DNA from 2 places in the Coprobacillus sp. genome. Region 1 is predicted to be linked to the other one. Evidence: riboswitches for the same ligand, from Rfam matches in the RefSeq annotation. Region 1 holds a riboswitch; the other holds the start of a gene.

The links. A riboswitch is a leader RNA that binds a small molecule or an ion and turns the genes downstream of it on or off. The one in region 1 is predicted to bind lysine.
Region 2: linked by a shared signal. The riboswitch ahead of AC5M21_RS00460 (Na+/H+ antiporter NhaC family protein) and the one ahead of AC5M21_RS11775 (ACT domain-containing protein) in region 1 are both predicted to bind lysine.

The regions. Positions count from the first base shown of each region.
Region 1 covers NZ_CFJNYH010000032.1:26,812-39,488, reverse strand. Annotated here, with positions in the region: gene AC5M21_RS11800 (PTS sugar transporter subunit IIC) at 1-143, shown strand, start outside; gene AC5M21_RS11795 (sulfatase family protein) at 155-1,639, shown strand; gene mnmE (tRNA uridine-5-carboxymethylaminomethyl(34) synthesis GTPase MnmE) at 1,763-3,097, shown strand; gene AC5M21_RS11785 (BglG family transcription antiterminator) at 3,459-4,130, opposite strand; gene AC5M21_RS11780 (metallophosphoesterase) at 4,190-5,263, opposite strand; lysine riboswitch at 5,370-5,542, shown strand; gene AC5M21_RS11775 (ACT domain-containing protein) at 5,605-6,072, shown strand; gene dapA (4-hydroxy-tetrahydrodipicolinate synthase) at 6,084-6,980, shown strand; gene dapB (4-hydroxy-tetrahydrodipicolinate reductase) at 6,982-7,725, shown strand; gene lysA (diaminopimelate decarboxylase) at 7,738-9,048, shown strand; gene AC5M21_RS11755 (hypothetical protein) at 9,165-9,530, shown strand; gene AC5M21_RS11750 (amidohydrolase) at 9,579-11,165, shown strand; gene AC5M21_RS11745 (MurR/RpiR family transcriptional regulator) at 11,220-12,032, opposite strand; gene AC5M21_RS11740 (PTS sugar transporter subunit IIC) at 12,200-12,677, shown strand, end outside.
Region 2 covers NZ_CFJNYH010000001.1:77,933-90,609, forward strand. Annotated here, with positions in the region: gene AC5M21_RS00450 (helix-turn-helix domain-containing protein) at 1-561, shown strand, start outside; gene AC5M21_RS00455 (hypothetical protein) at 593-916, shown strand; gene AC5M21_RS00460 (Na+/H+ antiporter NhaC family protein) at 1,349-2,833, opposite strand; lysine riboswitch at 2,913-3,080, opposite strand; gene AC5M21_RS00465 (hypothetical protein) at 3,162-3,626, opposite strand; gene AC5M21_RS00470 (hypothetical protein) at 3,741-3,890, opposite strand; gene AC5M21_RS00475 (YfbO family protein) at 4,236-4,679, shown strand; gene AC5M21_RS00480 (hypothetical protein) at 4,743-5,081, shown strand; gene AC5M21_RS00485 (putative immunity protein) at 5,331-5,996, shown strand; gene AC5M21_RS00490 (metal-dependent transcriptional regulator) at 6,148-6,591, opposite strand; gene AC5M21_RS00495 (FeoA family protein) at 6,699-6,977, shown strand; gene feoB (ferrous iron transport protein B) at 6,937-9,072, shown strand; gene AC5M21_RS00505 (hypothetical protein) at 9,413-9,553, shown strand; gene AC5M21_RS00510 (PD-(D/E)XK nuclease family transposase) at 9,529-9,729, shown strand; gene AC5M21_RS00515 (hypothetical protein) at 9,750-10,001, shown strand; gene AC5M21_RS00520 (RNA polymerase sigma factor) at 10,421-11,707, shown strand; gene AC5M21_RS00525 (leucine-rich repeat domain-containing protein) at 11,813-12,677, shown strand, end outside.

The DNA of each region.
Region 1 (12,677 bases):
GTGGATTTATTCAAGGGGGTTGGCAGGTTGCCCTTTATCAAGTTTTTAGTCTATTCTTAACATTCCTTATTTATTATCCATTTTTCAAAGTTATTGATAAACAGGCTTGTTTAGAAGAAGATGCAATAAATATAGGAAAATAGGAGGTTATTATATGAATAATAAACCAAATATTGTATTATTTGTAGCAGATCAAATGAGATGTGATTCAATGCACCATATGGGAAATGATGCATCTGTTACTCCTCATTTAGATAGTATTTTAGAGGAAGGTATTTCTTTTGAAAATGCTTATTGTCAAAATCCTGTTTGTGTTCCATCTCGCTGCAGTTTCTTAACTGGACTTTATCCTCATACAACAGGACATCGTACAATGCATTATTTACAAAGACATGAAGATGAACCTAATATATTAAAAGAAATGAAACAAAATGGTTATGAAGTTATTTGGATAGGACGTAATGATGTTATACCAGGAGACCATCCAAAAACAATTTACTGTGATGAATACTATGATGGTATTTCTTTTGAAAATCAAAGAGATAATATAAATAATTACTTTTATCCAAAAGGAGATTTGAATAAAGTCACTGATGAAGATATAAAAAATGATAATTTTTATTCATTTTATATTGGTAAATTAAAAGATGGAGAAGGTTATGGTAAACAAGATTGGAATTGTATTCAAAGTGCCTTAGATTATATTGAAAGAAAAAGTAAAAATCCTAATAGTAAACCATTCTTTTTGTATTGTACAATTTCATTTCCACATCCACCATATGCATGTGAAGAGCCTTGGTATTCGATGATCAAAAGACATCTTGTACCAGCAAGGAGGCCCAATATATCTACCCTCAAAGATCGTGCCAGTATGTTATATAGTATAGAGTCAAAACAAAATCTTCAAAATTGGAGTGAAGAACGATTTACTGAATTAAGAGCTACTTATTTGGCAATGGTTTCAAGATTTGATTATCAGTTTGGAATGATTTGTGATAAGTTAAAACAACATGATTTTTATGATAATACAAATATATTTGTATATAGTGATCATGGAGATTATACTGGAGATTATAATATTACAGAGAAAGTTCAAAACTGTTTTGAAAATCCCATTAGCAATATTCCACTATTAATGAAACCTGCTAAAAACTTAAAAGTAAAACCCCGAAAAACAAAAGCCCTCGCTGAACTTTTAGATATACCAGCAACTATAGCAGAAATGTGTGATATAAAACTTTCATACACACAATTTGGGAAATCATTAGTACACATTTTATCAGGAGATGAGATTCACAAAGATGCAGTTTTCTGTGAAGGTGGTCGCATTCACGGAGAAATTCAAGCAATGGAAAAAGGACATGATCCAACTTCACCATATTGGCCACGATTAAGCACTCAATCAAGTGAAGGACCAGAACATACAAAAGCACTGATGTGTAGAATGGGAAATATAAAATATACAATGAGATTGTATGAAAAAGATGAATTATATGATTTAGATAAAGACCCATTAGAATTAATTAATCAAATAGATAATCCTGATTATCAAGACATTGTGCTAAAATTTAAAGAACGTATTCTATATTATTATATGGAAACAGCAGATTTTGTACCACAAGGGAAAGATCAAAGATAAATAGTATGCTTTATATTATGAGTCATTTATAGAATAATCTAACTGAGATTATTCTTTTTCTTTTGGATTATAGATATTTTAGAGAGATATTGTTATACTATATAAGAAAGAAGTGGTGAAATTATGAATGATGATATTATTGTTGCTATTGCAACTTCAAGATTAGAAGCAGCAATTTCTATTATTCGTTTGAGTGGTAAAGATTGCATAGCATTTGTTCAAAGTTTTTTTACAGGTCAAATTACAAATAAAGAAAGTCATACAATAACATATGGATATATAAAAGATGATCAAAAGAGAGTAGATGAAGTTCTGGTTAATATTTATCGTGGTCATCGTACATTTACAGGTGAAGAGATGGTAGAAATTAATTGCCATGGTGGTATTTTTATTACTCAAAAGGTTCTAAATTTATGTTTAAAAAAAGGAGCACGGATGGCAGAACATGGTGAGTTTTCTAAGCGTGCCTTCTTAAATGGTCGTATAGATTTGTCACAAGCTGAAGCTATTAGTGATTTAATTACAGCTAAGAATGATTATGCAACTGAATTGGCTTTAAAAGGAATTCAAGGGAATATCAGTCATTTTATTGAGGATTTAAGAGAAGATTTAATTAAAATTATAACTCAAATAGAAGTTAATATTGATTATCCAGAATATGAAGATGTTGAAGAATTAACAGCAGATTCTTTACTTCCAAAAAGTCAGTCATTAAAAACAAAAATGAATCATATTATTGAATCATCTCAAAATGTCCATCTATTAAAAGATGGAATATCAACAGTTATCATTGGAAAACCTAATGTTGGAAAGTCAAGTTTATTAAATGCATTACTTCAAGAAGATAAAGCTATTGTTACAGACATTGCAGGAACAACAAGAGATATTGTTGAGGGAACGATTCGTCTTGATAATATTGTATTAAATATGATTGATACTGCAGGTATTCGAGAAACAAATGATATAGTTGAGAATATTGGTGTTAATAAATCTAAAGAATTAATACATAAGGCTGATTTGGTTTTATTGGTGCTTGATAGTTCTTCAGAACTTACAAAAGAAGATTATGAATTATTAGAATTATCTCAAGATACGAATAGAATTATTGTTATGAATAAAAAAGATCAAGGCATTAAATATGAATTAGATGGGATTTTTATTAGTGCAAAAGATAATGAAATAGAATCTTTAATTAACGAAATTAAAAAAATGTTTGAATTAGGAAAAATAACTGCAGGACAAGAAGATATTTTAGCCAATGCTAGACAGATTCAATTATTAGAAAAGGCAAGCCAATCATTAGAAAATGCTATTGTAGCAATGGAAAATAATATACCAACTGATTTAATTGTGACTGACTTATATGAAAGTTGGGAAAACTTAAAAGAAATACTTGGAGAAAGAGCAAAAGAAGATTTATTAGATGAATTATTTAAGCGCTTTTGTATAGGAAAATAAGATGGATAAATATAATGTATTATCACAAAGATTTTATAGATTTTTTAAATATTTAAGAACCATAGGTTTAATTAGTCTTATTATTTTTTTAGGTGTCACTGCATTTAATACAAATAATGACATATTAACAATCATTAGCTATATTTTCATGGTTGTTATGCTTTCATGTTTATTTGAATGTGTGATTCTCTATATACTTTATATTGTGTTTAAGAATAAGTAAGTATTTATTATGTAGGAGTTAGAATATTTATTTCCAGGGCAATCCTGTTGATAAATGATATATTCATTATTATAAATTTTATCTAAAAAGAAAAAGCTAAACGAGTTAACTTTATATAAGTTATTTCGCTAAGCTTTTTTATTGTTGTCTAAATGCAGTACCAAAATGTAGTGCAATATATGCTAATTCGTGTTCATTGAATGACTTTTTATAATGTTCTTCAACAATAGAGTTAAAGATTTTTGCGCATTCAAATTCAGTTTCATGTTGTGATTGAATTTGATCTTTTAAAGGATTATTTGTGAGTTGTTGATTATTTTGTAAACGATCTAATGCAGGATAGAAATGTAATGTCATACCAGTATAAAACTCTTTGTTTTTTCTCAAGTCTAGATTTAAAATTTCTTTAATTTTGACAATTGTTTCATTAATGACTTCTTCCATTTCATCATCACATAAATCAAATTCACAATTAAAATCAATATCTAATAAATTAATATTGGCTAAATACATAGTTGTATAGCTAATTTGATTTTGGTCAATTGTCACATCAAATTCCTTTTCAAGTATTTCAATGATTTGTACAGCAGCAGGATAGTATTCATGTTCCTTTAAATGATTAATTTGACTTTCACTTGTTGTGATATACGTTCCATTTAACTCCCTTGAAATACATAGTGATAAATGAATAATTAAATTATCAAAAGCAGTTTGTGAAATTTCAATATTATGTTTTTCAATAACATTTTTCACAATTTTTTCTATTTCTTGTTTTCTTTTTTCATATTGACTGTCTAATTCTATAACCATATACCTTACCTCGCTTTTCATATGATATATTATTTGTCTGAAAAAGTCTATAATAAATATTACTTTTTTGTAAACGCTATTTTTATATCTACAAATTCACAATTTGTTAAGAAACGCATTGGGAATCCCCATGAACCATAACCACTTGTGACAATTAAAGAAAAATGATTTTTTTGAAGTAATCCATAAACATTATCATAGAGTGGAGCAGTTGGAAGAGTGACTGGAAAAAATTGTCCAGCATGTGTATGTCCTGATAACTGTAAATCAGCATAATTAAGCGCATCCTGATAACGTTTAGGATTATGATCAAGTAAAATTGTTGGTAAATTTGTATTCATTCCCTGACATATATTATTCATAATGTTGTCAAGGTGTGCAACAATATCTTCTCTCCCTACTATATTAAATAAGCCATCTACACATACATAATTTTCACTTAGATGGTGAATATTATATTTTTGATAAAGTTCGGTTTGTAAAATATTTGCATAATGCTCATGATTACCATTGACTGCAAAGAGTCCATAAGTTGTATTTATTTGTGAGAATATGCTAAGTGCATCTTCTATCATATCTTTAGGAGTTGACTCATCAAATATATCGCCTACAAAACATACCAAATCATACTGTTTCTGATTAAACTTATCTACCAGAGTTCTTAAATCAGAAAGAGAAGTTCCTGTTCCCAAGTGAACATCACTAATCATTCCAATATGTAATTGTTTAAGAGTTGTATCTTTATGAATAGTCACTTCATAATTGGTTTCTACTTTAGTATAGTGTGTCAAATAACTTATACCTGTTAATAAAATTGAGAAAATGATTAAAACAGAGATGGTTTTATAAACAAAAGGTTTGTGAAAACAGTAACAAATAAGTTGATAAATTCCAAAAAGAATAAAAATGATGAATACTGTTATTATATAAAATTGGACAATTGTTGTAAGTATTAAAAAAGTGAGAGAATAAGGATGAACAAAAAGTTTAATCATTATCGTTATAAGTGAAAAGATTGTTATGCCTGCTGCACTTATTTTGGTAATCTTAGAAAGATGACGAAATATATAAAGAAAATAAATAAAAGGTGCTATAATAATAAAGAGAAACATAAGAATAAAAATAATTTTCATAGACATACCTCATTTCTTGGCAACAAGTATATCACAAAAAAAAAAAAAGTGCTAAAAAAGCTAATTAAATAAAGGTTGCTTTCATATAGTTGTTGTGATAGTATTATGTCAAGATAGAGGCGCAAAAGTCAAAAATTCTTCATTCAAAAGATGCAACTGAGAAGAAGGCGGGGCGATTGCCGAAGGAGTAATGATTTGCATGTTATTATATCCTGGGAGTATAGAGAATATCTATGCTACTGTCACTTTATAATATTAAAGTGGGGTGCTATTGCGTTGATAAACACTTATTAATTGCAATGGTCTCATTGCAATTTTTTTATAGAAAGAAGGCGAATGCGATGAATAAAAGTCCAATTACAAAGGTTGAAAGTGATCATGAAATTATTCAAGTCAAGTTTATAAATGTAGAAAAAAATCCTTTATTTGTTGGGAATATCTTTAGACAAATTTCATCAAAAGGTGTTAATGTTGATATGATATCACAAGTTATGTTAGAGGATGATATGAGAATTGATTTTACTTGTCCACTTTCAGATCAAAGAAAACTAAATGAAGCATTAGAGGAGATCAAGCGGAAACATGACAGAATAATGATTTTTCAAAATAGAAATGTTGCAAAAGTTATGGTTGAGGGTGAAAAGATGAAGGATGAAATAGGTGTTGCTGCAAATGTTTTTGAAATATTTGGACAATTCCAAATTCCATTTAGTCAGGTAACAACTTCTGACACATCTATTTCATTTGTTATTCCAGGTGAATTAAAAGAAGTTGCAGTTCAAGAAATAAAAAAGGCTTATCAATTATAAGGAGGATATTTATGGAACCAATTTTTGAAGGAAGTGCAGTTGCATTGGTATTACCAATGCATGATGATGGAAGTTTAGATTTTGAGGGATTTAAAAGACAAGTTCAAAGAATGATTGATGGAGGTGTTCAAGCTTTATTAGTCAATGGAACAACAGGTGAAACTGCTACAATTACAATTGAAGAAGAATTTGAGTTAACAAAAATTGTTATTGAAATGGCTAAAGGAACAGGTGTAAAGGTTATTGCTGGTGCTGGTTCAAATGATACAGAAACAGCTTTAAAAAAGGCCAAATTTGCAAAAGAAGTTGGTGCAGATGCTATTCTTGTTGTGACACCATATTATAATAAAACGAGTCAAAGAGGGCTTATTGATCATTATACGTATATAGCTGACCAAGTGGAAATACCTATGATTATATATAATGTTCCAGGGCGTACTGGTATGAATATTGCTGTTGATACTGTTGTTGAATTAGCAAAGCATAGAAATATTAAAGCAATGAAAGATGCTACTGATAATATTGCATATGCAATGGATGTACTATCAAAAACAAGAGACTTAGATTTTGATATGTATAGTGGATGTGATGATAATATTCTTCCATTTATTGCTGCTGGTGGTAAGGGTGTGATTTCGGTTTTATCTAATGTTTATCCTAGAGAAACAGAGAAATTTGCACAGGCTATACTAAAGGGTGATATGGAACTTGCAAAAGCAATGGCATATGATTTTAATGATGTCAGCAAATATTTATTTGTTGATGTGAATCCGATTATGCCAAAAGTTGCTCTAGCAAAATTAGGGGTATGTGGTGAAATGGTAAGAAGACCACTTATTAAAACAACAGAAGCGAATAAGAAATTGTTATTTGATGCAATGATAAAATTTGAAGAAAAGGGATATTAGTATGAATATATTGGTATGTGGTTTTGGTTTAATGGGTAAAAAGGTTACTCAAGCTGTGAGAAATAATGAAAAAATGAATCTTATTGGTGTTGTTTCTCCAATCTTTGATGAGACAATTAAGGAGAATATGTATTCTTCTTTTCAAGAGGTTCATGATCATATTGATGCTATTATTGATTTCTCTCATCCAAACAATTTAGATGATTTATTGAAGTTTGGAATTAAGCATCATTGTGCTCTTGTTATAGCAACAACAGGTTTTAATGAACAACAGTTATTAAGAATTGAAGAAGCATCATCGCAAATTCCTATCTTCCAATCTTATAACACTTCATTTGGAGTTTCTATGTTAATTAAAATTGTGAGAGAAGCTGCTAAAGAATTTTATGATCAAGGATATGATATTGAAATTATAGAGAAGCATCATAATCAAAAAATTGATGCTCCTTCAGGAACTGCAAAATTACTTTATGATGTTATTCATGAAGAGATAGATGAAACAAAAGAAGTTTATGATCGGAGCCTTGTTCATCATAAACGTGAGAAAAATGAAATAGGTATTCAATCAGTGAGAGCAGGTACAATTTTTGGAGAACACACAGTTCTTCTTGCTGGACACGATGAGGTTATTGAGCTAAAACATACAGCATTATCAAAAGATGTTTTTGTTCAAGGCGCTATTGCTGCTTGTGAAACAATTATAGATAAAGATTATGGATTGTATACTTTGAAAAATTTATATTAAAGGGGAAAAAGAATGGTTTTACAAACAGAGTTTGCACAGATTAGAAATAAGACATTATACATAGATGATGTAGATGTTATGGACTTGGTTAAGCAATATGGAACACCACTTTATGTGATGAGTGAGGGGCATATTCGTCATCAAATGAATGAATTAAAGGAGAAGTTTTTAGATAAATATGAAAATGTATTGCCTTTATTTGCATCCAAATCATTTAGTTGTTTAGAAATTTATAAATTAGCAAAGGAATATGGAATTGGAATTGACTGTGTTAGTGCTGGTGAAATTTCAATTGCCTTAAAAGCTGGGTTTGATCCACATAAGATTTATTTTCATGGAAACAATAAACTCCCTTCAGAAATCGAATATGCAATTACACATGATGTTGATCATTTTGTTATTGATAATTTCCATGAGATTGATTTAGTAGAAGAAATTGCAACAAAATTTAATAAAACAATTTATGCGACTGTGAGAGTAGTTCCTGAAATCAAAGCAGGTGGTCATGGTTTTATTCAAACTGGACATAAAGATACAAAGTTTGGTTTTAGTGCTAGACATGGTATCTACTTAGATGCAATTCAAAAGATTGTTACTTCCAAATCTATTCATTTTGAAGGAATACACTGTCATATAGGATCACAAGTTTTTGATTTATATGCATATGTAAGTGCAATGAAGAGATTTGTTGGATTTGCATATGAAATTTATGATAAATTAGGGGTTATGGTAACTAAAATCAATGCTGGTGGTGGATATGGAATTGCATACACAAAAAAAGATGAACCACTTGATTTTGAAGTCATTACAACTGAAATTATGAAAACAATTCAAGAAGGGTATGAAAAACGTGGCTGGGATATGCCAATGGTATTGGTTGAACCAGGACGATATGTCGTTGGGAATGCTGGTATCACTTTATATACAATAGGGACAGTGAAAGAAATTCCTGATGTTCGTACATATGTAAGTATTGATGGTGGGATGACTGATAACATTAGGACTTGTTTATACGATGCTGATTATGATGGAATCATAGTTAATAAAGCAGAAGAGCCAAAGACATTAAATGCAACAATATCTGGAAAAGTTTGTGAGTCAGGTGATATTGTCATTAAAGAAGTAAAAATAGCAAAACCAGAACCAGGAGATATTTTTGCTCAATTCTCTACTGGAGCATATCATTATTCAATGGCTTCAAACTATAATCAATTGCCTAAACCCGCAGTTGTCTTTACTTATAAGGGAAAATCTAAACTCGTTATTAGAAGACAGACATTTGATGATTTAATATATTATGATGTGAACGAGGACTATCAATAGTCCTTTTTTTTGATAGCAGAGAAAATGAGATAAGATTTTTAATATATATTTCATTTGTTTCCAATATTTGTATAAAATAAAAAAAACTGTTCATACTCAATTGTGAGGTGACAGAAATGAAAAAAGTATGTTTATTTATTGTTTTAGGATTCATGTTAGGTGTAAGCGTTCATGCCAAGAGTCAAGAACCACAGTATAAAATAATAGCAAATTCTAATCAAGAATCTGATATAAAAGAAATGTATGAAGTTAAAGGAAAACTTTTAGAAGATTTTAAAACGTGGGTCAAGGGTGTTGATAATAAGGACCAGGTTTTAGCAGATCATCAAAGTGATTATCAGGCAACATATAAACAAGGTGTTTATAAAATTGTTCTTGGTAAAGGAAAAGGAAAGTCTCTAAGTGGTGAAATGAAAGTTAATTATTGTGAATCTACAAAGGATATTGAAACAAAATCTTTTTTATTTGATTGGTTGTTTTAATATTGCATTCATAAATAAGGAAGATAATCATTATATGGAGGCAATAATATGAAAACTATATATACAAATGGAAACATTATCACTTTAGAAGATTATAGTGGAAATACTCTTGTTGAAGAAAATGGAAAAATTATAGATATTGGAGATTATCAGAAACTCTATAAAAAAGGTATGAAGATTGTAGATTTAAAGGGTCATACATTAATTCCAGCCTTTATTGATAGTCATAGTCATATAAGTGGTTATGCAACGTCTTTGTTACAGGTTGCTCTTGATGATTGTCAAAGCATTCAGGATATTCAGAAAGTTATTCATAAATATATAGAGGAAAATCACATAAAGAGTGATGAATTTGTTATGTGTAAAGGTTATGATCATCATAAATTAAAAGAAAAAAGACATGTGACAAAACAGGAATTAGATACTTTTTCTCAAGATATTCCGATTATTATTCAACATCAAACAGGACATTGTGGTGTTATGAATAGCGAAGCTCTTCAAAAACTAAATATACAAAAGGAAACAAAGAGTCCAGAAGGTGGAAAGATTGATTTTGATACTGGCTTTTTAGAAGAGACAGCCTTTACTTATTATCTTCAAAAAGCACCAATGGCTTCACTGGAATCATTAAAAAAAGCTTATCTGAAAGCACAACAGACATATGCGAGTTATGGAATAACAACAGCACAGGATGGAATGATTGTTGACGCATTAAAGAGTATATATCAAATGCTTATTCAAGATCATATATTTTATTTAGATGTTGTTGGTTATCCTGGTTTTGATGCTGCTGATTTTATGAAAGATTTTCAAAATCATGTCAAAAAATATATCAATCATTTTAAAATTGGTGGATATAAAATGTTTTTAGATGGTTCACCACAAAATAAAACAGCATGGACAATTTCTCCTTATGTAGATGGAACATATGGATATCCAACATTAACAGATGAACAACTTAAGAACAATCTTATCAAAGCAGTACAGGAAGATATGCAAGTTCTGGTACATTGTAATGGTGACCAAGCTGTTCAACATTATATGGATCAGTATCAAAGAATTCATCAACAAGATATAAGACCAGTGATTATACATGCCCAGATGATGAGACCAGAACAAATGAATCAGGCTAAAGCTCTTCATATGATTCCATCATTTTTCTTATCACATGTTTATTATTTTGGTGATATCCATAAGGAAAATATGGGTGTACAAAGAGCCCAGATGATTAGTCCTTTACATTCTGCTTTAGAACATCATCTTTGCTTTACAATGCATACTGACGCTCCAGTTATTCAACCTAATATGATTGAAAGTTTACATATTGCTGTCAATCGAGAAACGCAAAGTGGTGATATTTTAGGTAAAGATGAATGTATTGAACCATTAGAAGCCCTTAAGGCTTTAACAATTCATGGAGCATATCAATACTTTGAAGAAAATGAAAAAGGGTCTTTGAAAGTTGGTAAGAAGGCAGATATGGTTATTTTAAGTGACAATCCATTAACAGTTGATCAAAAGAAGATCAAGGATATTAAAGTTTTAAAAACAATTAAAGATGGTCAGGTTATTTTTGATAGTCAAGAAGATATAGTTCATAATGTCAATCCATCTCAAACAACCAATATTTTTTAAGTAAAATAAAAGATTTTAAACTGTTATATAATCGTTTGAAATCTTTTTTTGATATTATAAATTTTTTCTTTTTTTCATTTCAACAGCAAGATAAGAAATCAAAAGGATAAAGAAAACCTGTATAGAATTATTTGATATAAATGTAGAATCAAAAAAATCAGGTATAAAAGAAAAATCTATTAAATTTGATAAATCTAAAGAAGAATCATATGATAAAACAACAATCTTATTTTGATTTTTTTCAAAAACGTTTTCATTTATTTCCATTAATTCTTTTTTCATCCATTTCCCAGAGAGACTAATAATAAAAATCATATCAGATTGTTCTAGTGTGTTTTCAATTATTGAGATATCTGAGTGACGATCAATTTCATAACAAAGGATGTTAAATGAACGCAACATCTCACTAAATAAATTGGTTGCAGTAAAACCATGATGTCCTGTTAAGACAGTAATTTTTTTACAATATGATAATTGCCAGGCTATCCTTGCAATTTGTTCATGATTGTAAAGTGGATAAAGGTCATCATAGATATTCTTAATCTGATTTGTGTATGCATTATAAAGATCAATAGGATCATTGATTTCATTGATAAATTCCTGTGTAATACCATAAAAGTTAATGTAATTTTCTTGTTTAATACCAAGAAAACCATCATAGCCTAATTTTTTACAGAATTTTGTGACAGTAGCAGGAGTTGTGTTGGCTAAATAGGCAATTTTCTCAATAGATATATCAGGAAATTCAGATAAACGATCTAACATCACTTTAGCAATAATAAAGTTGGTATCAAACTTTTTTATATTAAAGAGATATTCAGATAGTATAACTTGCAATCCACTCTTTTTAAAATCCTTTTTTAGCATTATTATAGCCTCCTTTTTTTAATCTCTACAAATTATAACATATTTCTCACTATTTTCTTTCATAATATTCATTTTCCAAAACTGGAAAATAGGCATGATAAAGGGCATGCTATAATGATAGTGGTAATCATGATTATACAAATATAAAAAGAGAGAGGACAAACACAATGAATAAATTATCTGCAATGTTAGATGCAAAACTTGTTCCAATAATGAGCAAGGTTTCTAATCAGAGACATCTTTCAGCTATTCGAGATGGCTTGGTTGCTACAATTCCATTAACGATTATAGGTGCTATTTTCTTACTCATTGCAACATTTCCATTCCCACAGGCTTATGTTGATTTTATGGCAAATAATCCAACACTTACAAATGCTTTAATGATTCCATTCACACTTACTATTGGCTTATTATCTATTTATGTAAGTTTTAGTATCGGTTATCAATTAGCAAAAACTTATCATATTTCTCCATTAATTGGAGGAATTGCTGCAACATTATGCTTTTTAACTACAATAGGAGTGACTTCTATAGAAGATGGTTCTTATATTAATAAAGCCTATTTAGGTGGGGAAGGTATGTTTAGTGCTATTATGACTTCAGTATTTGCTGTAGAAGTTATGCGTTTTTGTGATAAGCATAATT
Region 2 (12,677 bases), on a different contig from region 1:
TTCTATAAAGCTGATATCGCTCATAATGAATATCTTGAATCTTTAGTTGATTCAAGAATGGGAGTTGATCTCACTTATAATCAAGTTAAAGATATGGCAGTTATTATTAAGCCTCTCATTGATCAAGGTCAATCTCCTTATGAAATCATACTCAATCACAAAGAATTGAATATATGTGAAAAAACTTTATACAATTATATTAGTATCGGTATCTTTAGAAAATTTGGTATATTAAATATTAATCTCAAGAAGAAAGTCTCACGAAAACTTTCTAAAGAATATCCTTGTAAGCCAAGAAATAAGCAGCCTCAATTTCTAGATGGAAGAAGATATTCAGACTATTTATTATATATTGAAAATCATCCTGATATTCCAGTTGTGGAGATGGATACTGTTTATAATGAAGATAAGAAGCATTATATTCAAACTTTTATGTTTACAAAGATAGGATTTATGTTTGGAATTATTCATAAGGAAAAAACGAAAGAATCTATATTCGCAGGAATTAATTATCTTTATCAACTCTTAGGACATGAACAGTTTTCCAATCATATTAACTGATCGAGGAGCAGAGTTTTATGCATGTGAGGATATGGAAATAGATCCAGAAACAAAGATGGTAAGAACACATATCTTTTATTGTGATCCCATGCAATCATCACAGAAGCCTCATGTAGAAAAGAATCATAACTTTATAAGAGACATCGTTCCTAATGGAGCTTCTACTGAAGAATTAACACAAGAAAAACTAGATTTAATGTTTAGTCATATCAATAGTGTTCCTAGAGAGAGTTTAAATGGAAAGACTCCTTATGAACTATTCGAATTCTTATATGGTCAAAAGATATTAGATTTATTAAACATAAAAAAAATAGATAAGGATCAAGTGACATTGAAACCTTATCTCATAAAGTAACTACCCCAACGTAGTTATAAAGAATAAACAAATTCATATAGATATCAAATAACCAATACAAGTTCATAACAAGAATTTAGTCTTACATTTTTTAAAAAGTGACTAAATCGACCTTTTTCAGTGCGATCAAAAATATATAAATATGTTTATCTTTACATAAATCATATATGATAATTGAAAGAAAATCAAATTAAAAAGATCAAAATCTATTGAATTTATCAATAAAACAGAAATTAATCTTTCTTAAAAAACTGATTTTATAAAACTGGAATTTACTTTTTCACTTTACCTTTTTTTGATTATATCAATAATTGTTGCTGGTAAATTATAATCAATTCAAACATATAAAATATATTAACAATACTGTTTCTAATAAGATTATCATCTTTAATTTTACACCATATTTTAACTTTTTATCTTTTCACAACAGCTTTACTTTTTCTTGTTAATATAAAATATCATAATTAATAAAGTTATCAAGCCGCTTAAAAATGTTAGCCAAACATTCTGTGTCAGACCAGCAACAATATAACCAACAATACATGCAACTGCAACAACCATTGCATAAGGAAGTTGTGTAGAAACATGACCAACATGATGACATTGTGCACCTGCTGATGCCATAATTGTTGTATCTGAAATTGGTGAGATATGATCACCACAAACAGCTCCTGCTAAAATAGACGATATACAAATAACCAACATTGGATTTCCTTCTGTAAAAATAGCTGTCACGATTGGAATGAGAATACCAAACGTTCCCCAAGATGTTCCTGTTGCAAAGGCTAATCCAGCAGCAATAACAAATAGACACGCTGGTAAAACAGCAACACTGATCTGATATTGTTCTAACATTGTAGAGACAAATAAACCAGCCTGTAAATGTGTAGAAACAATATCTCCTAATGTCCAAGCCAGTGCTAAAATTGTCATTGCAGGAACCATCATTTTAAAGCCAGTTGGCAAACATTCAGCAAATTGATTATAAGTGAGAATACGACGTGGTAAATATAACAAAAAGGTAAAAACTAACGTCAAGAACGAACCCAATACCAGTCCTAAAGAAGCATTACAATTTGTAAAAGACTCAATAAAAGAAACCCCCTCAAAAAAGCCACCTGTATAAACCATACAAGTAATACAACTGATAATCAAAAAAAGAACTGGTAAAATTAAATCCAAAACCTTTCCTTTATCAGACGTTTCAATAACATGAACATCTTTATATTCTTCATTACCATGATGAACATCACCATTTTGAGCAGAGATTTCATGTTCTTTCATACTCCCAATATTCAAATCAAAACGAATAACACATAGAACCATAATGATTGTCAAAAGCGCATATAAATTAAAAGGGATTGTTTGCAAAAAAAGATAAAAACCATCGCCACTGGTATAGCCACTCACAGCCGCTGCCCAGCTTGAAATAGGTGCAATAATACAAATTGGTGCAGCCGTAGAATCAATGATATAAGCCAGTTTCGCACGTGAAATCTTAAATTCATCACAAACATTACGCATGACACTTCCGACTGTTAAACAATTAAAATAATCATCAACAAAGATTAAAACTCCTAAGCCAAAAGTAGAAAGTAATGCACCTTGCTTATTTTTAATTCTGTGAGTTGCCCATTCACCATATGCCCGACTTCCGCCTGCTCTGGTCATTAATGCAACAATTGTCCCTAGAAATACCAAAAAGATTAATATTCCAATATTCCAAGTATCAGATAAACTTGCCATCATTGTTTCAAAAACGGTTTCAATAGCACCAATAGGATGAAAGCCAGTCAATAATAATCCTCCAACAAAAATCCCAATAAATAATGATATATATACTTCTTTTGTCTTTAATGCAATCACAATTGCAATAATAGCTGGAATCAAAGCCCAGAATGTTCCAATAAAATTCATATTTCCTCCTTCTTGTGATATAAACGGCAAAAGAAAAAGCTTTGACTGGCAATCAATCAAAGCATTATAAAATACATTTGCATGAGATAGCCCTCCACATATTGTGACAGTTGATGATATATTCTATCATCCCCCAGCGTTTTCACTATTGGTGTCATGAAAACACTTCGGCAAATCACCCTTTTCATAATCACTGTACCAAACATTGTGATTATGGACTCTTGATCATTGCACCTCTACCATTTATTCAACTTGTTTTAGTGTACATACAATTTTTAATTATGTCAACTCTTATGTTCACATTTTCACTTCAATTTATATTTCCTACTTAAGTATTTTGTGATTGGATCATCTTTTTCTCATCATCAATAAATATGAAATCCTTAAAATTATCACATACTAAAATCAAATAAGGACTTATATATTGCCAACTATCAAAATCATTGATAAAGTCTTGAATATCTCCATACGGGTACAATTCAAAGAGTTCAGGCAAACCACTTAGAAAACAAATCCAAACATTGAAATGAGCATTAATATCCTTAAAAAATTTGATTTCTTGTTGCTTAGGAAGTTGAGACAAATCTAAACGTACACTCGTTAAAGTAGGTAAACTCTTTAAAAACAGTTTTAATTTGATGATGTCTTCTTTATCAGCAAATTGATAATGTTGGTGAAATTGAGGTATTTCTTTTAAAATATATTCCTTTTGATCATTGATTTTTGCATTATATATTCTTTGTTTTTGTTGTTCTAGTAATTCTTTTAATCTCAGCTTTTTATCTTCTTGCATACTTTTCTCCCTGCTCCAAATCATATTATATATACTTTATATAAATAGAATAATTTTCTTTATAACTTCTGCTAATTTATGAGAATTATACATTAATTCAACCATATTAATCACTTAATTCTCTTTTATAAGTAACAGCATTCTTACAGAATGGGTCAATTCCTGATATGCATTCTCACAAAATAGCAGCATTTGCCAATCTTTATTTGCACACCCACCTATGAAAATAATATTTTCTAAAAATGATGCAAAGTCCTTTCCCAAAATACAGTTATCCCCCTCTCCATCATCGTGGCTTAAATAAACAACGAGTGGATACTGGGAATCTTTACGAAGATTTCATGCAATCACATTACCACGTATCTTTTAATACGTTTTTTTATAGGTCTTTTAACTGATTTGTTATGATTTAATAATCCCTAAATCTTCTCCTATCTCTATATTTAAAGATATTATTATTTTATCATATATAAGATAGAAACTAAAATGATTACTTATTTGTATTTAATTCTATTAAAAAAATTTAATATAATAAAAATGAGAATGACTATAAAATTCATTATGGTATAATATGGCTATAAAGCATAATTTGAAAGGAAGATTGTGGTTATGATAGAATTAGGTCAATTTAAAAAAATATTAAAAGAAAATGAAGAACGTTTTCCATTGTTGACGCTTGTTGAATTTTTCGAGGGAAATACAGAGGAGGATTCGATTGCTCCTAATCAATGGAGAGAGGGGCGCCCTTCGCTTGCTGAAATATGGGATATGTTACAAAAGATTGAATTAATGCCAAATATAGCATGGGTTCGTGTTACTTTGCATGATGATACACAAATTGAAGAAGAAAATGAGAGAGAAGAATTAATTCTTGCGGGAGACTCAATCGTAATATGTACAAACATGCAACCATCTGAATTAGAAAAAATAGTCAATTGTCAATGGTTATGTTCTGATGGAGTCATTAAAATCAAACCTTCAGAATTAGATATTTATTCATGTATACCATCAATTCCAGAGAACTTTAATTGTTTAGAAATTGTATGGGACTAATTCTATTTCAATCAATTGATTTCAGTTTATAATAAAGAACAAATAAATCTAAGGAGATTGAAAATGCGAGATAAAGTATATCTATCAAAAAAAGAATATCTTCAGTTATTAAAAGTCTTAGACATGATGGTTTGTATTTTGGATAGAAGTGAGAAACGAGAGAATGCAGACAATAGAGCTTATTCATTAGCTATTGCATGTGCTGAAACTGATATGGTGACTAGATTAGCAAGTTTACGGAAGTTAGTGGTAGAGTTAATAACACCTGAAGAAATTTCTGAACTAGATAATTCCGGAATATTTGATTATGAAATTCCTCAAATGCCTTATGAAGATGAAACATATGAGTTGAGGAAACGTTTAGAGCCTTATCTAGTGAAATATGAAAAAGATTCTAAATAATATGTTATTAAGCATCTTCTAGTTTTATGAATTGATGAAGAGAAATTAGAATTTTAAAGTGAGGTAATATTTTTGAAAAACATGTTATTAAATCCTCTTAGTATGCTGATTATCGGATTTATTTTAGGAATTATAAGCAGATTATTAGATATTCACACTCAAAATTTAGGTAATACTTTCTCACAAATGGCAATATGAATATTATTTAGAGTGCTTATTTCTATTTATAGCAGTTCTAAGAGAAAAGCAATGTCGAACATATTTCCTTTTTGCATAGGGATGCTTATAACCTATTATATAGCAGCGGTTATCACAAGGGGAGTTTATTCAGTTTATAAAAAAAATAGTATGAAATTAGAATTTGTAGAGGTATATATGATGAAACCAGTAGAATACGCATGGAATGAACATGAAAGGCAATTATATATTGAAAATAAAATTATTATCCCATCTCCATATAAGATAAAAATTATTGATGATGTGGATGAAAGAAATAAATTAGAGCATATTTTGGAAAGATTATCTCAAAGAGAATTAGCAATTTGGGCAATTAAAAATGCTGAAAGATTTATTTCTTATATAAATATTGGAGATGAAAAATTAAAAAACGATATTATTTCTAAAACAAGTGGTATTTTACAAAAGAGAATTGACAATAAAATAAATGCATTTGAATTGAGAAAAGCAGGTTTTTTGGCTAATACACTTGCCAAAAATTCAATTAATGAAATAAGTAAGTTTTCATCAAGAATATATGCTCAAGCTATTGCAACAGGGCATATGAGAGGTCATGCTATCGTTTCATCTGATTATGCAATAAAGGTTATTAATCTTTTGAATAATAACAGCAAGGTTGAAGTCATTAAGGAACGAGGCAAGCAAATAGAATTAGCAAAGTCATTATTATCAGAATAAACTACAAATCCCAGTTTGTGTATTACTTCATCTATCCAATCATTATTAAATACTCATATAACGGACACTCCAAAAAGTGTCCTATTTTTTATATGAGTATTTTAAATTTCTTTTTCATTTTCTATCTATAAAAAATTATATTGAAAAATAATTATTGATCATAATCATGATGATTTTCAAGAAATAAAGTTAATTTTTCTATCTGTAAAATTGTTTTCCTATCCATAAAATGTTCTATTTTTTCAACTTGTTCTAATTCATCATTAGAATGGTTTAAAACGCATAAAAAATGATGAAGTATTTCATGACGATATAACAGATATTTCCCTTCACTCATCCCTTTATCAGTTAACGTAATCTCTCCATATTTTTCAAAATCAACATATCCAAATTGTTTTAATCTTTGTACAATTTTTGTTGTAGAAGATGGTTGAACATTCAAATGACGAGAAAGGTCGCCTATTCTAATCTTAACTTGTTGATGATAAAGCCTATAAATCATTTCTAAATAATCCTCCATAGCAGGAGTTAACTCCTGGCTAGATGTCAGACGATAGCCTGTAAAAGTATGAAAATCACTAGGTTCTTTACTCATTTTTCATGTCCTTTCCTGTTTTTAATCACAAATGAAAAGAAATAACCATACATTGAATTAGGATAAAAAGTTTCCTTATCCTAAAATATGTTAAAAAGGATGATTTTATGAATTTAAATGATTTGCCTATAGGTGCAAAAGCAAAGGTCGCAACACTTACTGCTACCAACAGTATGCGTCGTCGCCTTCTTGATATTGGTCTCATTAATGGAACTGTTGTTGAATGTTTAGGACGTAGCCCTCAAGGTGATCCGTCAGCTTATTTTATTCGTGGTGCAGTGATTGCAATTAGAAGTGAAGATTGCCAAGATATTATGATAAAAGATATGATGGAGGCTGAAAAGATTGAAGGAAGATATCCAATCAAAAGAACTCAAAAATGTTGAATTAGAGATTATCAAACAATCTCCTGATGCAAAAGTCATTGCTTTAGCAGGAAATCCAAATGTTGGAAAGAGTACTGTTTTTAATAACTTAACAGGTATGAATCAGCATACTGGTAACTGGCCTGGTAAAACTGTCAGCAATGCACAAGGTTATTGTTCTACTGAAAAACATGATTATGTGATGGTTGATATTCCTGGTACTTATTCTCTTATGGCGCATTCTGCTGAAGAGGAAGTTGCACGTAATTTTATTTGTTTCGGACATCCAGACTTGACTGTTGTTGTTTGTGATGCAACTTGTTTAGAAAGAAATCTTAACCTTGTTTTACAGACTATAGAAATCTCTTCAAATGTCATTGTTTGTGTCAATCTGATGGATGAAGCTATCCGTAAAAATATTCATATCAATTTACCATTGCTTTCTCAAAAACTTGGTGTTCCTGTCATCAGTACTGTTGCTCGCCAAAAAAAATCTTTAGACCGTTTCCTGAAATGTCTTGATGATACTATTGATACAAAAGAGCATCATGAATACATTTCAATCACATATCCCCGTCTTTTAGAAAAAGCTATTGCAATGATTCAGCCTATTTTAGAAGAAAGATTACAAGGTCAATTAAATACTCGCTGGTTAAGTCTTAAACTCCTAGAACAAGATCCATCTTTATTAGTTGAAATAGATCATCATTTAGGAACTGATTTCTTAAAACAAGAAGAACTTATTTCAGCTATAAATATTGCTCAAGAACTCTTACAAAAACATAATATTGATACAGCAACAATTAAAGATCAAATTGTCTCATCACTTGTTCATGTGGCAGAAGACATATGTCAAGATGTTGTCACATATGAAGATGCTGCTTACAATCAAAAAGACCGCAAAATCGACCATATTCTGACAAGTCGTTGGACTGGCTATCCAATCATGTTAGCCCTCTTAGCTATTATATTCTGGTTAACCATGACTGGTGCCAATTATCCATCACAAGTTTTATCAGATATCCTCTTTTATATCCAAGATAGATTAACCGATTTATTTATGTACTTTCATGCTCCTGCATGGTTACATGGTGTTTTGGTTCTAGGTATTTATCGTGTTTTAGCTTGGGTTGTCTCTGTCATGTTACCACCAATGGCTATTTTCTTCCCACTCTTTACATTACTAGAAGATGTTGGATATCTTCCCCGTATCGCCTATAATCTTGATAAACCTTTTAAATGCTGTTGTGCTTGTGGAAAACAAGCATTAACAATGTGTATGGGATTTGGGTGTAATGCTGCTGGAGTCATTGGCTGCCGTATTATTGACTCACCACGTGAACGATTACTTGCTATTATTACAAATAACTTTGTTCCTTGTAATGGTCGTTTCCCTACGCTGATTGCAATTATTACAATGTTCTTTGTAGGGAGTGCTGGCATCTTTTCATCAGTTTTATCTGCCCTCTTTCTCACTGGTCTTATTTTACTTGGCATCATTATGACATTTATGGTTACAAAGTGTTTATCTAAAACCTTATTAAAAGGTGTTCCTTCTTCCTTTACTTTAGAATTACCACCTTATCGTAAACCCCAGATTGGAAAAATTATTATTCGTTCACTTTTTGATCGTACATTATTTGTTTTAGGAAGAGCTGTATGTGTTGCTATCCCAGCTGGTCTTATCATCTGGTTGATGGCTAACATTATGATTGGTGACATGAGTTTACTCAATCACTGTGCTCAATTTCTTGATCCTTTTGCAAAATTATTAGGATTAGATGGTGTTATCTTAATTGCATTTATTCTCGGTTTACCTGCCAATGAAATTGTCGTTCCTATTATCATCATGGCCTATCTTGCTCAAGGAACTATTCTTGATATGAGCAATCTTGTTGAACTAAAGGCTTTACTTGTTCAAAATGGTTGGACATGGATAACTGCAATTAGCACAATGTTATTTTCATTAATGCATTGGCCTTGCTCAACAACCTTAATGACAATCAAAAAAGAAACTGGTAGTTGGAAATGGTCTATCGTTTCTTTCGTTGTGCCAACTCTTATTGGTTTACTTGTTTGTTTCCTTTTTGCTCAAACTGCATATTTCTTTGTATAATCAAAAATCCAGAAACTCAAAAAACTTATATGCATATAAGATATACTATGCCTTTCTTGTAATTTATAGCGATTATTCATATGAAAAATATAAATTTCTTTTCTATAATTCAAACAATTGAAACACTCAATGATTGAATCATATTATTTCATCTTTTTAAAATAAATTCATATGATAATTATGTGACTTGTTTGTTCTCTCATAGTTTTAGTATATTGCATTGAAATTCTAAATTTAGTGAAAAAATGAATTATTTTCAAATAAATAAGAAAAATGACCCTTCAAACTTGTAGTGATATGTACCCTCATTACTGGACAAACCAGTAAGCAGGGTTTTTATATGACTAAGAAAAATTATATTTCTGATTTTAAAAATAATATGCTTTTTGATGATCTTGACTGTCTCTATCTGCTTACATACTCATTGAAAACATTATTCATGTCAACTGTTCCAAGATTACTGTCAGCAATCCTGATTTAAATCCTCATTCTCTTGATGATAAAGATATGATTCTAGACATCAAAGTGAGAACTGCTGAAAATGGAGACATTAATATCGAAATGCAGAATTCTCATTTCAGTCAGTATCTCTATCAAAGATTTCAGGTTTATGGTGCCCAGATATGGCATATCGGCGCAATCTTAATCGCAAAGTGAGACTTTCAGAGAATAGAGATATGTATGAAAAGAGACATCATGAAGGAATTGAAGAAGAACGTCAGGAAAATTTATATCATAATGTTCTTAAGTTTTTTCAGTGTTCATTCCCACAGGAAGAAAGCTCATTTTTAGAAGGACTCATTTATGAGGTCTATGAAAAAATACTGGATATGTTATTTAGCGGTCAATCGCTGGAAGATATGAAAAAAATAATTAAAATGAATCAAGAGAGTAAAGATGTATTGATTTTCTTAAAAGTGTATGAATAATCATACACTTTTTAGGTTCTTTTTATAATTGTTGTCATATATCTACATATATGACATTTCTGTAATTACGCTCCACTGATCAACTTTTATAAACTTCTTTCCATCCTACTTTACCATGTATTTTTGTATACTCAGAAGTTTTTGAAATAAATGAGAATATACAAAGGAACATATTCTTCTCTTGTCACATAATAACTACAACATTTAAGAATTGATTATTATTTTTATCTTTAAATCTTCTTAATTAATTCCTAAATTTGTCTATTTTCTATACGTAATCAATATTTATCTATGCGGAAATATGTCGTATTCACTATAATTCACTCTTAATAACACTTTTTCTATAAATATGTCAAGTCTTGTAAATCAATTTCTTTTATGACAAGATAATAATAAGCAAACAAAAAAGGAGAAACACAATGGCAAAACAAAAAAGGATTCATAAAAGTACAATTATAAAACTACAAGCTGGGCAAGAAAAAGCATTTGATAAAATCTATGAAGCTTACAAAGATCGTTTTTATTTTATGGCATACAATTTTTTAAAAAATGAAGACGATGCAAAAGATGCAGTACAAGATATATTCATAAAAATCCTTCAAGACATCAAAGATTTAAAACATCCTGAAGCCTTTCATGTCTGGTCTTATCGATTAGCCTATCATATCTGTTTACAAACAGCATCACAAAAAAGAACTCATGAAGATGATTATAATTCTTCAATGGAAGAGTATGAAGATGAACAAATGAATATCACTCATGAAGTGATTCATAAAGAAGTCAGTGAATATATCTTAGACATTATCCAAGCAATGCCTACATCATTACGCTCTGTTTGCCTCCTTAGATTTTATGAACAATTAAGTGTAAAGGAAATAGCTGAAATCTTAGATGTTTCAGAAAATGCAGTTAAATTAAGAATCAGAAGAGCAAAGAATTATATCAAAGATGAATTAGAATTGAAAGGCATAACACCTGGTGTCATTTCATCAGCATTAGATCCAAATGCTTTATTATTACTTTTTGTAACATGTCAAAACTTGCATACTTTATCACTTACAACAAGCAAATCTATTGCAGCTGCGATTACAAACGAAGTCTCATTCACAGCAGGAGCAACTGTTTCTACAACTTCACTCACAATCGCAACACTTGTCACAACTCTTGCGATTACTGGAGGAGCAATCATTTATAATTTATCAGATGAAGAACCAAAAACTCCCCCTCTTCAAGAAATGCAAGAAGAACCAAGCAAAATTGTTGATTTTCACTATCCTCAAGAGTATACCAATCAGCCAATTTCTTTAGAAGTCAAAACAACCAATCAAAACTATGATTACATAACTATTAACAACAAAAATACAACAACAATTCATAGTAATGGAATCTATACAGTTTCATTAATCAAAAATAATCAAGTTATTGATTCTAAAGAATTAACCATTCATACAATTGATACATCAAGTCCTGATAAGAAATCTATTACAAAAGATGGAGATATATATACAATTGTCTTTAAAGATAATTTATCAATGATAAATAAGAACTCTATTGAAATCTTTGCAAATGAACAAAAAATATATAATTATACTTTTAATGAAGAGACTCAAACTCTTGAACTCCCTATGGATAGTCAATACCTTTATCGCATCAATGTCGCTGATAAAGCAGGTAATTATACATATCTCACAACAACAAGTGATTAACAAAATATAAAATATTAAATTTTTTATTGAATTATGACACTTTTTTCTTTTAAAGATACCTTATATATTGAAAGGGTTTAAATTATAATGAAATGAGGAAAAAAGATGATAAAAAGAAAACTAAGAATTTTAGGAATACTATGTATGTGTTTCACAATGACACTAGGAATAACGAAAATTCCTGTTTCTGCCACAGAAACAAGCATAAAATCTTATGCACTCACACCAGAGAGTGATTTTGTTATTGATAGCGGTGGAACAATCACAAAATATACTGGTTCTTCAACAAATGTCAATATACCAGCAACCATTAATGGAATTCAAGTCACTTCAATAGGCTCATCAGTTTTTGCGCATAAAGATACTGTTAGCGTTATTATACCAAATGGTGTCACAAGTATTCAGATCTATGCATTTGATGATTGCATTTTTCTTGAGAATGTAACCTTGCCTGAAGGACTATTAAATATACAAGATAGTGTTTTTAATGGTTGCACTAAACTTGAAAATATAACAATCCCAAAAAGTGTAATAAATATAGGAACATATGCATTCAGAAACTGTGAATCCTTGCAAAGTATAACTATACCAGAAGGTGTTAAAGAAACAGGTGAAGAAATCTTTAAGCAATGCAAATCACTCAAAAATGTAACCCTGCCAAAAAGTCTTACGAAAATATCTGATGAAATGTTTTATGGATGTGATGTTCTTGAGAATATAATAATTCCAGAAAACGTCACTGATATTGGAGTCAATGCATTTTATCATTGCCCAGTTCTCAAAAACATCAACATTCCCAAACATATAACCAGTATAGCTGATGGAACTTTTTCGTATTGCAGTGGACTTGAAAGTATAACGATTCCTGATGGAGTCACAAGCATTGGAAAGGACGCATTTTCTAATTGTACAGCATTAAAAAATATAGTTCTTCCAAAAGGGGTTACAAACATTGGAAACGATGCATTTA